DNA from 2 places in the Telluria sp. ZT3P39 genome. Region 2 is predicted to be linked to the other one. Evidence: predicted binding sites of a transcription regulator. Region 2 holds the regulator's gene; the other holds the start of a gene.
The links. Region 2 encodes NrdR, which represses ribonucleotide reductase genes. Its sites were predicted from a motif close to CACNANATNTNGTG; they were not measured.
Positions count from the first base shown of each region.

Region 1: a site for NrdR is predicted at 5,328-5,341, ahead of AC56LR_RS01380 (ribonucleoside-diphosphate reductase subunit alpha). Genes of this name have one in related genera too.

Region 1 is NZ_JCASIH010000001.1:328,334-335,433, forward strand. It holds gene AC56LR_RS01365 (HipA domain-containing protein) at 1-386, opposite strand, end outside; gene AC56LR_RS01370 (helix-turn-helix domain-containing protein) at 383-658, opposite strand; gene AC56LR_RS01375 (ribonucleotide-diphosphate reductase subunit beta) at 989-2,098, opposite strand; gene AC56LR_RS01380 (ribonucleoside-diphosphate reductase subunit alpha) at 2,188-5,124, opposite strand; gene AC56LR_RS01385 (sigma-54-dependent transcriptional regulator) at 5,724-7,100, opposite strand, start outside.
Region 2 is NZ_JCASIH010000012.1:116,009-123,108, forward strand. It holds gene tolQ (protein TolQ) at 16-699, opposite strand; gene ybgC (tol-pal system-associated acyl-CoA thioesterase) at 734-1,138, opposite strand; gene AC56LR_RS13515 (SDR family oxidoreductase) at 1,358-2,110, opposite strand; ZMP/ZTP riboswitch at 2,256-2,371, shown strand; gene glyA (serine hydroxymethyltransferase) at 2,479-3,726, shown strand; gene nrdR (transcriptional regulator NrdR) at 3,783-4,241, shown strand; gene pilV (type IV pilus modification protein PilV) at 4,373-4,903, shown strand; gene AC56LR_RS13535 (PilW family protein) at 4,900-5,838, shown strand; gene AC56LR_RS13540 (pilus assembly PilX family protein) at 5,846-6,559, shown strand; gene AC56LR_RS13545 (type IV pilin protein) at 6,556-7,032, shown strand; gene AC56LR_RS13550 (GspH/FimT family pseudopilin) at 7,029-7,100, shown strand, end outside.

The sequences.
Region 1 (7,100 bases), on a different contig from region 2:
GCGTCGAGCTCTTCGTCGGACAATGGAACCAGGCCCGCCTCGGGCAATTCGGTTCCTGGGCTGAGCAGGGTCAGGGCACCCGCCGACTCGGCGCCAAAGTGCGCCAGCAGGCTCCATGCATCCATGCCCACCGTCACTTCGTTATTCATGTAATTTATCAGCTGCAGCCTGGCATCCTCCTCTGGCAGCAGATTGTCGAAGAACCATTGGACTGGCCGAGTGGTGCCACCGTCTTCATGTCGACCGGTAGTCAGAGGCAAGCCGGGGGAAAGTTCGTATCCTTGTTCGACCCACGCCCGATCGTATTGGAATGACCACACGCCGGTGTTTTCCGAAAGCGAACCGACAAAGGTCTTATCGATGTAAGCGTGAAGTTCCCGATTCATGGTCGAGCTCGTTTCTTCTGTGCAGTTTTATCATCCAGATCGACCGAAGTTTCATCGATGGCTGACGGCAATGACAAATGCACTTCGATACCAAGCTCCTGCATTGTCGCAAAGAGCTTTTTGAGTGCCAAGGTCGAGCGCCCCTGCTCTTGCCGTCGCAATAGGGTCTGGGATGTATCCAGGGTCTCGGCCAGGTCGGCTAAGGGCACGTTAAGGGCAACACGTGTGGCACGGAGCACTACGCCTAACTGCTCGAACGAATTGATTTTCATCTCACCCTACAATAGTGCAATTTCGCTCTATTATAGGTCAAGTATGCAAAAATAATGGGTAATAGAACAAAATCATATCTTTAGTAAAACGGGCTGTGGCATTGACATAAAAGAGCGAAATTACTACTTTGATGCCAATTTTTGAGGCTTGGCTTTTTAAGAATGCAAAATCACTCTCTTATTTCGCTCTTTGACGTACGCTATCCTGAACCAGGATGCGCGCATCGGCCGCCCCTCAAGAACTGACAATATCGGGCTGTTAACGGGCAAAGCCCGTCACGAAGGACGGGCTTTGCTTGGCTCACCCGGCCGTAGCCAGGCGAAGGGACATCAATCCCAGTTCAAGGCCCCGCCGGTCTGATACTCCGTCACGCGCGTCTCGAAGAAGTTACGCTCCTTCTTCATGTCGATCATCTCGCTCATCCATGGGAACGGATTTTCTTCGTTCGGGAACAGCGGCTCCAGGCCGATCTGCACGGAGCGGCGGTTGGCGATGAAGCGCAGGTAGCCCTTGAACATCGGGGCGTTCAGGCCCAGCACGCCGCGTGGCATGGTGTCTTCGGCGTAGCGGTATTCGAGTTCGACCGCTTCCAGGAACAGGGCTTTGAGCTCTTCGCGGAAGGCCGGGGTCCACAGCATCGGGTTTTCCATCTTGATCGTGTTGATCAGGTCGATGCCGAAGTTCACATGCATCGACTCGTCGCGCAGGATGTACTGGTACTGCTCGGCGGCGCCGGTCATCTTGTTCTGGCGGCCCAGCGCCAGGATCTGGGTGAAGCCGACGTAGAAGAACAGGCCTTCCATCAGGCAGGCGAAGACGATGATCGACTTGAGCAGCTTCTGGTCGTTTTCCAGCGTGCCGGTCTTGAATTCCGGATCGGTCAGCACGTTGATGAACGGGATCAGGAACTGGTCCTTGTCGTGGATCGACTCGATCTCGTTGTAGGCGTTGAAGATTTCCTTCTCGTCCAGGCCGAGCGACTCGACAATGTACTGGTAGGCGTGGGTGTGGATCGCCTCTTCGAAGGCCTGGCGCAGCAGGTACTGGCGGCATTCCGGCGCCGTGATGTGGCGGTAGGTGCCCAGCACGATGTTGTTCGCGGCCAGCGAGTCGGCGGTCACGAAGAAGCCGAGGTTGCGCTTGACCAGGCGGCGCTCGTCTTCCGACAGGCCGTTCGGGCTCTTCCACAGCTCAATGTCGCGCTGCATGTTCACTTCTTGCGGCATCCAGTGGTTGGCGCAGCCGGCCAGGTATTTGTCCCAAGCCCATTTGTACTTGAACGGGACCAGCTGGTTGACGTCGGTCTGGCCGTTGATGATGCGCTTGTCGTCGGCGTTGACGCGCTTGGCGACCAGCGCGGCATCGACCGTTTCGGTGGCATCGGCTTGTGCGGCGCGCGGGGCTGGCGCGGTGCTTGGTTCATCGTCCCATGACAACATAGTGTTCTTCCTTCTTGAATTCTAGACGGCGGCGCCCGGCGCGGTGGCCGGGCGTGTTTCTTCGTTCAGCGCTTACTTCGCACTGGTTCTTACTGGCAGGCTTCGCATTCCTCGAAACCGTCGTCGCCAGGACGCAGGTAGCAGGCGGCGCCGTCGGCTTCATCGGCTGCGGCGGCGACCGGCGCTGCCGAGGCGGCAGGTGCTGCGGCAGGTAGCGCCGGGGCAGCGTGGCCACCCGACAGGGCGCCCGAGACCGACACCGCGTTCAGCGCGCCGGTGCGGCTGGTGGATTTCTCCATGTGCGTCGCGGCGATGGTGCGCAGGTAGTAGGTGGTCTTCAGGCCGCGCAGCCAGGCCAGCTTGTAGGTCTCGTCCAGCTTCTTGCCCGATGCGCCGGCCATGTAGATGTTCAGCGACTGGGCCTGGTCGATCCACTTCTGGCGGCGCGATGCCTGCTCGACCAGCCACTTCGGCTCGACTTCGAACGCGGTGGCGTAGATGTCGCGCAGGTCTTGCGGCACGCGGTCGATCTTGGACAGCGAACCGTCGAAGTACTTCAGGTCGGCGATCATGACTTCGTCCCACAGGTCGCGTGCCTTCAGGTCGCGCACCAGGTAGGCATTGATCTCGGTGAATTCGCCCGACAGGTTCGACTTCACGTACAGGTTCTGGAAGGTCGGCTCGATGCAGGCCGACACGCCGATGATGTTCGAGATGGTCGCGGTCGGGGCGATCGCCACGCAGTTCGAGTTGCGCATGCCGAATTCCTTGATGCGGCTACGCACCAGGGTCCAGTCCATCGACTCGCTCGTGTCCTGCTCGAGGTAGCCGCCGCGTTCTTCCGCCAGCAGCTTGATCGAGTCCTGCGGCAGGATGCCGCGGTCCCACAGCGAACCTTCGTAGGAACCGTAGCGGCCGCGCTCTTCGGCCAGCTCGGTCGAGGCCAGGTAGGCGTAGTAGCAGACGGCTTCCATCGACTTGTCGGCGAATTCCACCGCTTTGCTTGATGCGAACGGCACGCGCATCATGTGCAGGCAGTCCTGGTGGCCCATCACGCCCATGCCGACCGGACGGTGGCGCATGTTCGAGTTGCGCGCCTTTTCCACGGCGTAGTAGTTGATGTCGATGACGTTGTCCAGCATGCGCATGGCGATGCGGATGGTCTTCTGCAGCTTGGCGTGATCGAGGCTGTCGCCCTTCATGTGCTGCGGCAGGTTCACCGAACCCAGGTTGCAGACGGCGATTTCGTCGGCGCTGGTGTTCAGGGTGATCTCGGTGCACAGGTTCGACGAGTGCACGACGCCGATGTGCTGCTGCGGCGAACGGATGTTGCACGGATCCTTGAAGGTGATCCATGGGTGACCGGTTTCGAACAGCATCGACAGCATCTTGCGCCACAGGTCGAGCGCTTCGATCTTCTTGTACACGGTCATTTCGCCGCGTTCCGCCTTGGCTTCATAGGCGGTATAGGCTTCTTCGAAGGCCTTGCCGACCAGGTCGTGCAGGTCCGGCGTCTCGCTTGGCGAGAACAGGCTCCAGTAGCCCTTTTCCATCACGCGCTTCATGAACAGGTCGGGAATCCAGTTCGCGGTGTTCATGTCGTGGGTGCGGCGGCGGTCGTCGCCGGTATTCTTGCGCAGGTCGAGGAATTCCTCGATGTCCATGTGCCAGGTTTCCAGGTAGGCGCAGACCGCGCCCTTGCGCTTGCCGCCCTGGTTCACCGCCACGGCGGTGTCGTTGACCACTTTCAGGAACGGGACCACGCCCTGCGACTTGCCGTTGGTGCCCTTGATGCGCGAGCCCAGTGCACGGACCGGAGTCCAGTCGTTGCCCAGGCCGCCGGCGAACTTCGACAGCAGCGCGTTTTCTTTAATGGCGTCGTAGATGCCTTCCAGGTCGTCGCCGACGGTGGTCAGGTAGCACGAGGACAGCTGCGAACGGCGGGTGCCCGAGTTGAACAGGGTCGGGGTCGAGCTCATGAAGTCGAACGACGACAGCAGGTTGTAGAACTCGATCGCGCGCGCTTCGCGGTCGGCTTCGCGCAGGGCCAGGCCCATCGCGACGCGCATGTAGAAGGCCTGCGGCATCTCGATGCGGGTTTCGCGCACGTGCAGGAAGTAGCGGTCGTACAGGGTCTGCAGGCCGATGTAGCCGAACTGCAGGTCGCGGTCGGCGACGATGGCCTTGGCCAGGCGCTCGAGGTCGTACTTGCCCAGTTCTTCGTCCAGCAGTTCGTTCTGGATGCCCTTGGCGATGTACTGCGGGAAGTAAGTGATGTATTCGGCAGCGGCGCCGGCTTGCGGCACTTCGTGGCCGAAGACTTCCTTGCGGATGGTGTGCAGCAGGATGCGCGCGGTGACCTGGCTGTAGGCCGGGTCTTTTTCCATCAGGGCGCGGGCCGCCAGGATGGCCGACTTGTGCAGTTCTTCGACCGGCACGCCGTCGTACAGGTTCTTCAGGGTCTCGGCGACGATCGCGTCGGCGTCGACGTGCTTTTCCAGGCCGGCGCAGGCAGCGTTGACCAGGCCGTACACGGCGTTCATGTCCAGCGGCAGGCGCTGGCCGCCGTCGATCACGTGGATCTGCGGCGCAGCCACGGCGGTGCCGCCGGCGGCTTCTTTCGCGGCGCGGCGCTCTTCCATGCGCTTGGCACGGTACAGCACGTATTCGCGTGCGACGTCATGCTCGCCCGAGCGCATCAGCGACAGTTCGACCTGGTCCTGCACGTCTTCGATATGGAAGGTGCCGCCGTTCGGCTGGCGGCGCACCAATGCAGCCACGACATTTCCGGTCATCTGTTCCACCAGGTCGCGGATACGGGCCGATGCAGCACCCTGCCCGCCTGCGATGGCGAGGAAGGCCTTGGTCATCGCGACCGAGATCTTGTGCGGCTCGAAGGCCACCACGGCGCCGTTACGGCGGATGACGCGGTAGTCGCCGCGCGCCACGATCTCTGCCGGCGTGGCATTGGCCGACGCGCCTGGGGTGACGTGAGGATTGATCGAAATGTCTTGTGCTGTTTGCATTGAGCCTCCAGGGTGGGCAGATGCCTGCCGCCATTTGTTGTTACCAGGACCGAAGTCCTACGGAATTCATAGCAAAGCGATGCCCCGCCAGCCGGAACGCCATGCTGGCAACCAGATATGCAGGGTAGGAAATCGCTGTGGAATCAGTCGCTTGCAGAGCAAGCCTCAAGTCGGGAGTGAACTAGTTTCCTTCGGTTCACTACCACTACATCTAGTGTTCGACCTTGATATGAGACTAATTGTAGTACCTGACCCAGGTCACGGCAAGTAAAGAACTTCGCAATATTTTGCGTTTTTTTTGGCGCATGGGCTTGACAAGCGAGTAGGGCTAGAACGGCGGGGAGTATGCGGTGAGTGAGCGCTAACCTTGTTCAGGATGGCTGCTCAAAGCGTAATCAGCCTGATGCGCGGCGCATCATTCTTGTCCGTTTTGCACTGGCGAAAAGACAACACGACCGTAGGGTGGTCGGCTTCGCCGACCGCGCGTTCAACCAACGTGGGAAAACCACGGAGCCTACCAGTTGACGTGATTTGAACGCGCGGCCGTTCGTAATTCCGGGCATTGCCCGAAATTACCCCGGCCACCCTACGGAAAACGGTCAGGCGTTATCGTCCGGCGCCGAAATTTCCAGCTTCTGCATCTGGTAGCGCAGCTGCCGCACGCTGATCCCGAGCAGCGCTGCGGCCTGCGTGCGGTTGAACTGGGTCTGTTGCAGCGCGCGGCCGATGATGTCGCGCTCCACCTGGCTCAGGTAGTCGGGCAGATTGCCGGGCAAGCCGTTCGGGCCGAGCATGGCCTGTCCGGATGCCGCCACCGGCGCGGGAGCCGCTTCCGGCCCGGCCACCGGCGCCGGCGCCTGGACCGGAACCGCGATCGCCTCGCTCGGGCGCGCCGCTTTCAGCGACAAATCCCCCACTTCGATCACGCCGTCGTTGGCAAACGCCAGCGCCCGCTCCAGCACGTTCTCCAGTTCGCGGATATTCCCCGGGAAGGAATAGGCGCGCAGCGCGTCCAGCACACCGGCCCCGAGCGCGGCCTGCCCCGGACCGGCCAGCCGCGCCAGCACGGCGTCGACGAGGGGCGGCAAGTCGTCGATGCGCTCGCGCAGCGGCGGCAGCGACAGCTCGATCACGTTCAGCCGGTAGAACAAGTCCTGCCTGAACCTGCCCTGCTCCACGCACCTGGCCAGGTCCTGGTGGGTCGCGCTGATGATGCGCACGTCCACCGGCTCTTCGCTGGTGGCGCCGATCTTGCGCACGCGCCGCTCCTGGATCGCGCGCAGCAGCTTGACCTGCATTGCCAGCGGCAGGTCGGCCACTTCGTCGAGCATCAGGGTGCCGCCGTTGGCCGCCTGGAAGAAGCCGTCGCGCTCCTCGGCGGCGCCGGTGAAGGCGCCCTTGCGGTAGCCGAAGAACTCCGCTTCCATCAGGGTTTCGGGAATCGCGCCGCAGTTCACCGCGACGAAGGGCTTGGCGGCGCGCGAACTCTGGGCGTGGATCTCGCGCGCGGCCAGTTCCTTGCCGCTACCCGATTCGCCGGTGATCGAAATCGGCGCGTTCGAGCGCGCCAGGCGGCCGATCTGGGCCCGCAGCGACTGCATCGCGGGCGACGAACCGATCATGCGCGAGCCGGGCAGGCTGCCGTCCGGCTGCGCCGGCGCGGCGTCGAGCAGGCGCAGGGCCGAGCGCACCATCAGGCGCAGCGCGTCGAGCGCCACCGGCTTGGAGATGTAATCGAAGGCGCCCGCCTTGAGCGCCACCACCGCGTTCTCGGCGCTGCCGTAGGCGGTGATGACGGCGATCGGGGTCGCCTTGATGGATGCGTGCACTTCGCGCACCAGCTCCAGCCCGAGGCCGTCGGGCAGGCGCATGTCGGTCAGGATCAGGGCGTAGTCGTGCTCTTCCAACAGCGCGCGCGCCTGGCGCAGCGTGGCCGCGCTGTCCACGTCCAGCCCCATCTTGAGCAGGGTGATCTC
Region 2 (7,100 bases):
AATTCTCCGCTGTGCTTAGCGCGCCTGGCGCTGCAGGATGTTCGAGAATTCCTCGACGAAGCTCTCGAAGCGGATCGCCAGGCGGTCGATGTCGTGGGTGAAGCGGTTATAGGCCACCACCGCCGGGATCGCGGCGAACAGGCCGATCGCGGTGGCGATCAGGGCTTCGGCGATGCCGGGCGCGACGATGGCGAGCGTGGCTTGCTGGACGCTGGCCAGGCCGCGGAAGGCGTTCATGATGCCCCAGACGGTGCCGAGCAGGCCGATGTAAGGCGAGACCGAGCCGACCGAGGCCAGGAAGTTCAGGTGGATGTCGAGGGCGTCGAGTTCGCGCTGGAAGGCGGCGCGCATGGCGCGGCGGGCGCCGTCGAGCGCCGGGCCCATGTCGGCGGCGTCGCGCGCGGCCTGCTTGCCCTTGATGAATTCGCCCATGCCGGCCTCGAAGATGCGGGCCAGCGGGCCGCTCTGGTCGCGCTGGCTGCTGGCGCTCTGGTGCAGGGTGTTGAGGTTGCCGCCGGCCCAGAAGCTGCGCTCGAACTGCTCGGTCTGGTTCCGCGCGGCCTTCAGCGCGAACACCTTGCGGAAGATATAGGTCCAGCTCACCACCGACAGGATCAACAGCAGGGCCATGATCAGCTGCACCAGGATGTGGGCGTTGCTGATCAGGTGGATAAACGAGAGGTCTTGGGTTGCGGTCATCGGGTGGATTCTGTTGTCGGATTATTCAGGCAGGTCACGCGGCGCGCATTTTATCAGCAGCGCTGTCGGGAAGCGACCGTGGGCGCATGGTCGCGATATCGACGCAGCCCACTTTCACATGGGCGCTGGTCAGGAGCAGGTCGCCTTTCCAGGCTTGCTGGGCGAACTGGACGGAGGCGCGGCCAAGCTTTTCGACCGTGGTGCGGATCGTCAGCACATCGTCGAGCCGGGCCGGCGCATGGTAATCCAGGGAGGCGCTCTTGACGACGAAGGCGGCGCCACCGGCATCGAGCAGCTCCTGCTGGCCGACGCCCAGGGCGCGCAACCATTCGGTGCGGGCACGTTCAAAGAATTTCAGGTAATTGGCGTAAAACACGATGCCACCGGCGTCCGTATCTTCGTAATAGATCCTGACTGTCCAGTCGAAAGCTGAAGGCATTTCCCCTGCCATTTAAATGTAAATAGGAAACATTTTACGCGATTTTTGCCGATCCTATGTACGCTGTAGTACATAGGGCTCGGAAAAGGTCGGACGTGCCTTCCGTTCAAGGCACTACGCTGCGGCAGTAGTAGACGTGAAACATAGCCGAAAGGCCAATGACTGTAACACTTTCTAACAATTGCAGAGCGCGCGTTACCGGACCAACGTTCGCTCGGTTCAACCCTGTGTGCGTTTAATCGTGAACGGCGAGAACCCCTGGCAAGTCGGCATCAACTCGATGCTGTTCACATTCACATGCTGCGGCAGGGTCGCGATCCAGTAGGCCGTATTCGCAATATCCTCCGCGCTCAGCGGCGTGGTGCCTTCGTACACCTTGGCTGCCGCCGCATCGTCGCCCTTGAAGCGCACGTTCGAGAACTCCGTCCCGCCGCACAGTCCCGGGGCCAGGTTGGTCGCGCGCACCCCGGTGCCGACCAGGTCCGCCCGCAAATTCAGGGTGAACTGCTCCACGAAGGCCTTGGTCGCGCCATACACGTTGCCGCCCGGGTAAGGGTAGTGGCCGGCCACCGAGCCCAGGTTGATCACCAGGCCGCGCCCGCGTGCCACCATGCCAGGCAGCACCGCGCGGGTCATCGTCACCAGTCCCTGGCAATTGGTGGCGATCATCGTGTCCCAGTCGTCCAGCGGCACCTCGTGCGCCGGCAGGGTGTTGAGCGCCAGTCCCGCGTTATTGACGAGCACGTCGATGTCGCGCCATTCCTCGGGAAGGCCGGCGATGGCCGCATCGATCGAGGCCCGGCTGGTCACGTCCAGCGTGACCGGCAAGGCGGCCTCGCCCAGTTCGGCTGCCAGGTGGGCGATGCGGTCGGTGCGGCGGGCCGCGAGGATGGCCTTGTGGCCGTTGGCGACGAATACGCGGGCCATCGCGGCGCCGAAGCCGGCCGAGGCGCCGGTAATGAAGACGATCATGATGGGGTCCTGGTGGCGGCGAAGTGGTAGGAAGGGAAAATTGTAGCCGAAATGGCCACAAGCTTGCTGCGTGCGCCGCACTTGTCAGGCAGACAGCAGTTTCCTTGCCCTAAGGGGCTCGGATCACATACAATCTGGAGTCATTTACGTCTCACGTAACTGGCGAAACACCGTGCCGCATCCGAATGCACCAGGCGCGGCAAAAGGTGGGTACCCACCGGGGAACGTGAGATGTCAACGCCGTTCGCCTGGGCAGCCACCAAACGACCGCGCCGTGTTGCGCGCGGCCTCGCGGCTGCCTTGCGCCCGCCCGGCCGCCCATTCTGCGCTGGCCCGTTGCCTGGTATTTCTCTCGATTGGAGTTTTACATGTTTGCAAAGAATCACACGCTCGCCAATGTCGACCCGGAACTGTGGGATGCCATCCAGAAGGAAAACGTTCGCCAGCAGGACCACATCGAACTGATCGCGTCCGAGAACTACACCTCGCCGGCCGTCATGGAAGCGCAGGGCTCGCAGCTGACCAACAAGTACGCTGAAGGCTACCCGGGCAAGCGCTATTACGGCGGCTGCGAATACGTCGACGTCGCCGAGCAGCTGGCGATCGACCGCCTCAAGCAATTGTTCGGCGCGGAAGCGGCCAACGTGCAGCCGAACTCCGGTTCGCAGGCCAATCAGGGCGTGTTCTTCGCCATGCTCAAGCCAGGCGACACCATCATGGGCATGTCGCTGGCCGAAGGCGGCCACCTGACCCACGGCATGGCGCTGAACATGTCGGGCAAGTGGTTCAATGTCGTGTCCTACGGCCTGACGCCGGAAGAAGACATCGACTACGAGGCCATGGAACGCCTTGCGCGCGAGCACAAGCCGAAGATGATCATCGCCGGTGCCTCGGCCTTCGCGCTGCGCATCGACTTCGAGCGCTTCGCGAAAATCGCCAAGGAAGTCGGCGCCTGGTTCATGGTCGACATGGCCCACTACGCCGGCCTGATCGCCGCGGGCGAATACCCGAACCCGGTGCCGCATGCCGACTTCGTGACGTCCACGACGCACAAGTCGCTGCGCGGCCCGCGCGGCGGCATCATCCTGATGAAGGCCGAGTTCGAGAAGCAGATCAACTCGGCGATCTTCCCGGGCATCCAGGGCGGTCCGCTGATGCACGTCATTGCCGGCAAGGCCGTGGCCTTCAAGGAAGCCTTGTCGCCGGAGTTCAAGGAATACCAGCAGCAGGTCGTCAAGAACGCCAAGGTGCTGGCCGAGACCCTGATCGAGCGTGGCCTGCGCATCGTGTCGGGCCGGACCGAATCGCACGTGATGCTGGTCGACCTGCGCTCGAAGGGCCTGACCGGCAAGGAAGCCGAAGCGATCCTGGGCCAGGCGCACATGACCTGCAACAAGAACGGCATCCCGAACGACCCGCAGAAGCCTTTCGTCACCTCGGGCATCCGCCTGGGCAGCCCGGCCTTCACCACCCGCGGATTCAAGGAAGAAGATGCGATCAAGGTGGGCCACCTGATCGCCGACGTGCTGGACAACCCGCACGACGCCGCGACCATCGAGCGCGTGAAGGCGGAAGTCAAGCTGCTGACCGACAAGTACCCGGTCTACGCCGCTTAAAGCAGCAACCACCCCGGAGCCGGCGCTTGCCGGCCCGACAAGCATCCCCGGCGCCCATGAAATGTCCGTTCTGCCAGCATGAAGATACCCAGGTCCTCGACACGCGCGTGTCCGAGGAAGGGGACGCCATTCGCCGGCGCCGGCGCTGCGCGAAGTGCGACAAGCGCTTCACCACCTATGAGCGCATCGAGCTGTCGATGCCGATCATCGTCAAGAAGAACGGCAGCCGCACCGAGTTCGCATCGAGCAAATTGCGCGGCAGCCTGATGCTGGCTTTGCGCAAGCGCCCCGTGGCCGCCGAAGCGATCGACACGGCCGTCGCCACCATCGAGGAAAAGCTGCTCACCAGCGGCCGCCGCGAAGTCGATACCGGCTATGTGGGCGAACTGGTGATGCAGGAACTCAAGCGCCTCGACAAGATCGCCTACATCCGCTTCGCCTCGGTCTACAAGAATTTCGAAGACCTGGCCGAGTTCCAGGAAGCGCTGGCCGAAGTCGGCCACCCGCGTAAATAAAACCGCTCATCAGTTCCCCGTACACGATTGGGCCAGCTCATGGCCGGCAGATGCTCGCCTGATAACTTGGCAGCTCGCAGATGGCAGGCCCCTCGCATGGCCTTGCCGTTGCTCGACGCTGACGAGGGGAGGTGGCTGTGCGCTCGCATGGGGCAATACAAGGATTCACGCTGGTCGAAGTACTGGTCGCGCTGTTCGTGCTCGCGGTCGGCATCGTCGGCGCCGGGGCCGCGCAGCTGACGGCCGAGCGGCTGCGCCAGCACGCGGCCCGCACCTCCGAAGCGGCGCAACTGGCGGCCTCGCTGGCCTCGCGCATGCGGGCCAATGGCCCGGTGGCCGGCTTGCCCGATGCAAGCAACCCCTATCTCGCTTTTCACTATAACGCAGCCGACGGCGCGCCCATTGCGCCGCTGCCGTGCTTCGGCAGCACCGCATGCAGCCCGCAGCAGCTCGCCGAGTTCGACCTGCACGAAATCCGCCAGGCCGTGCATGCGCAATTCCCCGGCGGGCGCGTCGAGGTCTGCCGCGACGGCTCGCCCTGGGACAGCGCCACCAACAGCTTTCGCTGGAGCTGCGACGGCGACGCCAGTGCGCTGCCGGTCGTCAAAATCGGCTGGCAGGGCCAGGACGCGGCGCCCGCTTACGTGACGGTGCTGCGATGAGGCTATCCATTCACCGCCAGCGCGGCATGACGATGGCCGAACTGCTGGTCGCCATGACGGTGGGCCTTGGTGTGCTGCTGGCCGCCGGCAGCCTGTTCGTCTGGTCCACCCGGGCCTTTGCCGCGCAGGTGGAAACGGCGGCCATGGACGATGCGGGACGCTACGCGCTCGACGTGGTGGCGCGCGCGGTGCGGCAGGCGGCTGCCGTCGATTGGGAGGCGCATAGCGGCGGGCCGGATGCGGCCGCGCCTGCGGCGCTCGCCGGCCTGGACGCACGCCGGGTAACGCAGACCGGCTTCGCCATCGACAACCCGGTCGCCACTGCGGTCGTGCATGGCAGCGATGTGCTGGCGGTGCGCTATCCCGGCAGCGGCGCGCCGCCTTCGGGCGACGGCACCACCCTCGACTGCGCGGGCTTTTCCGTGCACCGCAATGAAGAAGGCTGGAGCATCTTCCATGTCGCCCGCAATGCCCAGGGCGACGCCGAGTTGCGCTGCAAATATCGGGGCGCCGGCGCCTGGTCGGCCGATGCGGTGGTCGGCGCCGTCGACAGTTTCCAGGTGCTGTACGGACTCGATCTCGACGCCGACGGTGCGCCCGAGCGCTACGTCAATGCCAGCGCGCTGCATGCGCTCGACGCCGGCCTGCTGCTGGTGGGCGCGACGGCGGCCGAGCGCGAGGCCGACCTGCGGCGGCGCACCCACTGGAAGAAGCTGGCCAGTGTGCGAGTGGCGCTGCTGCTGCATGGGGCGCCCAGCCGGCTTGCGAATGCGGGCGGTGCCGCCTACGACCTGTTCGGGCCGCAGTATGGCGACATGGTGGGCGTGCTGGACGCCGGCACCCGCCTGCTGGAGGCGACGCTGGCCGGGCGCGCGCCGCCGCGCCACCGCAAGGTGTTCGCCACCACCATCGCGCTGCCGGCGCGCGGCGGGTGAGGACGGCATGCACATCGCCGACTCGATGCGCGCCTGCCGGAGCAGGCAAGCCGGCGTGGCGCTGCTCACCGCCTTGCTGCTGATGCTGGCGATCCTGTTGACCGGAATCGCCTCGGCCCGCAGCGCCCTGCATGGCGCGCTGGCCGCCGCCAACGAACGTGACCGCATGCTGGCACTGCATGGCGCCATGGCCGCGCTGACGGACGCCGAGCAGGATATCGAAGGCGGCGCCGATCCGGCCTCCGCGCGCGCCGCCGCGCTGGCCGGTGCCGCGCCCGCGGCCTTTGCCGACGGATGCCGCGGCGGCGCGCCCTACCAGGGGCTGTGCACCCGGGCCGTCGACGCCGGTGACATCCACCTGGCGCTGGCCGACGGGGGCGGGCCCGGCATCGTATTCGGCGCATTCACCGGCGCCCGGATGCCGGCAGGTAGTGGGGCGCTGGCCGCGCGGGCGCCGCGCTACCTGATCGAGCGCATGCCTTCGGCGCCGGATGCGCTGCTGTACCGGATCACGGCACTGGGCTTCGGCAGCGCCGGGACGACCCAGGTCGGGGTGCAGGCTTATTACCGCAAGTTGCTGGTTGTGGCTGCGCCGGGCAGCCCCGAGATAGGTAGGGCGCCCCCTGCACCGGGCACGCCGGGCGGACCGGGCGTGCGCGTGAGCTGGCGCGAGATCGCCAACTGGCACGATGGCGTCGCCGCGGCAACGGAGCCGGGATGAGACGCGCCCTGACGACACCGCGTCCGCGAAAACGCCATGGCTTCACGCTGGTCGAGCTGATGGTCGTGCTGGCGATCGTGGCGATCCTGGCGGCGATTGCCTATCCCGGCTATGCGGCCCAGCTGGTCAAGGCCCGGCGCGTGGAAGCGCAGCTGGCGCTGGTCGACGCCATGCAGCGTCAGGAAGCCTACCGCGCCCAGCACCATACCTATGTCGCGTTCTCGGTCGGCACCGACGACCCGGACAGCCGCCAGTTCCGTTGGTGGATAGGTTCGCAGCCGGAAACCAGCGCCTACGAAGTCGACGGTTATGCCTGCGAAGACCAGGACATCAGCCAGTGCATCGAGCTGCGCGCCCAGCCGGGGACGGAGAATGTCGATGCCGGCTTCGACGACCCGGACTGCGGCACGCTCACCTTCGACAGCACCGGCGCGCAGGGAGCGAGCGGGAACGGGCGGCGCTGCTGGCCATGAAGCCGATCAGGGCATGCAGGCATGCCGCAGGCGCCACGCTCGCCGAGCTGGTCGCCGTGCTCGGCATC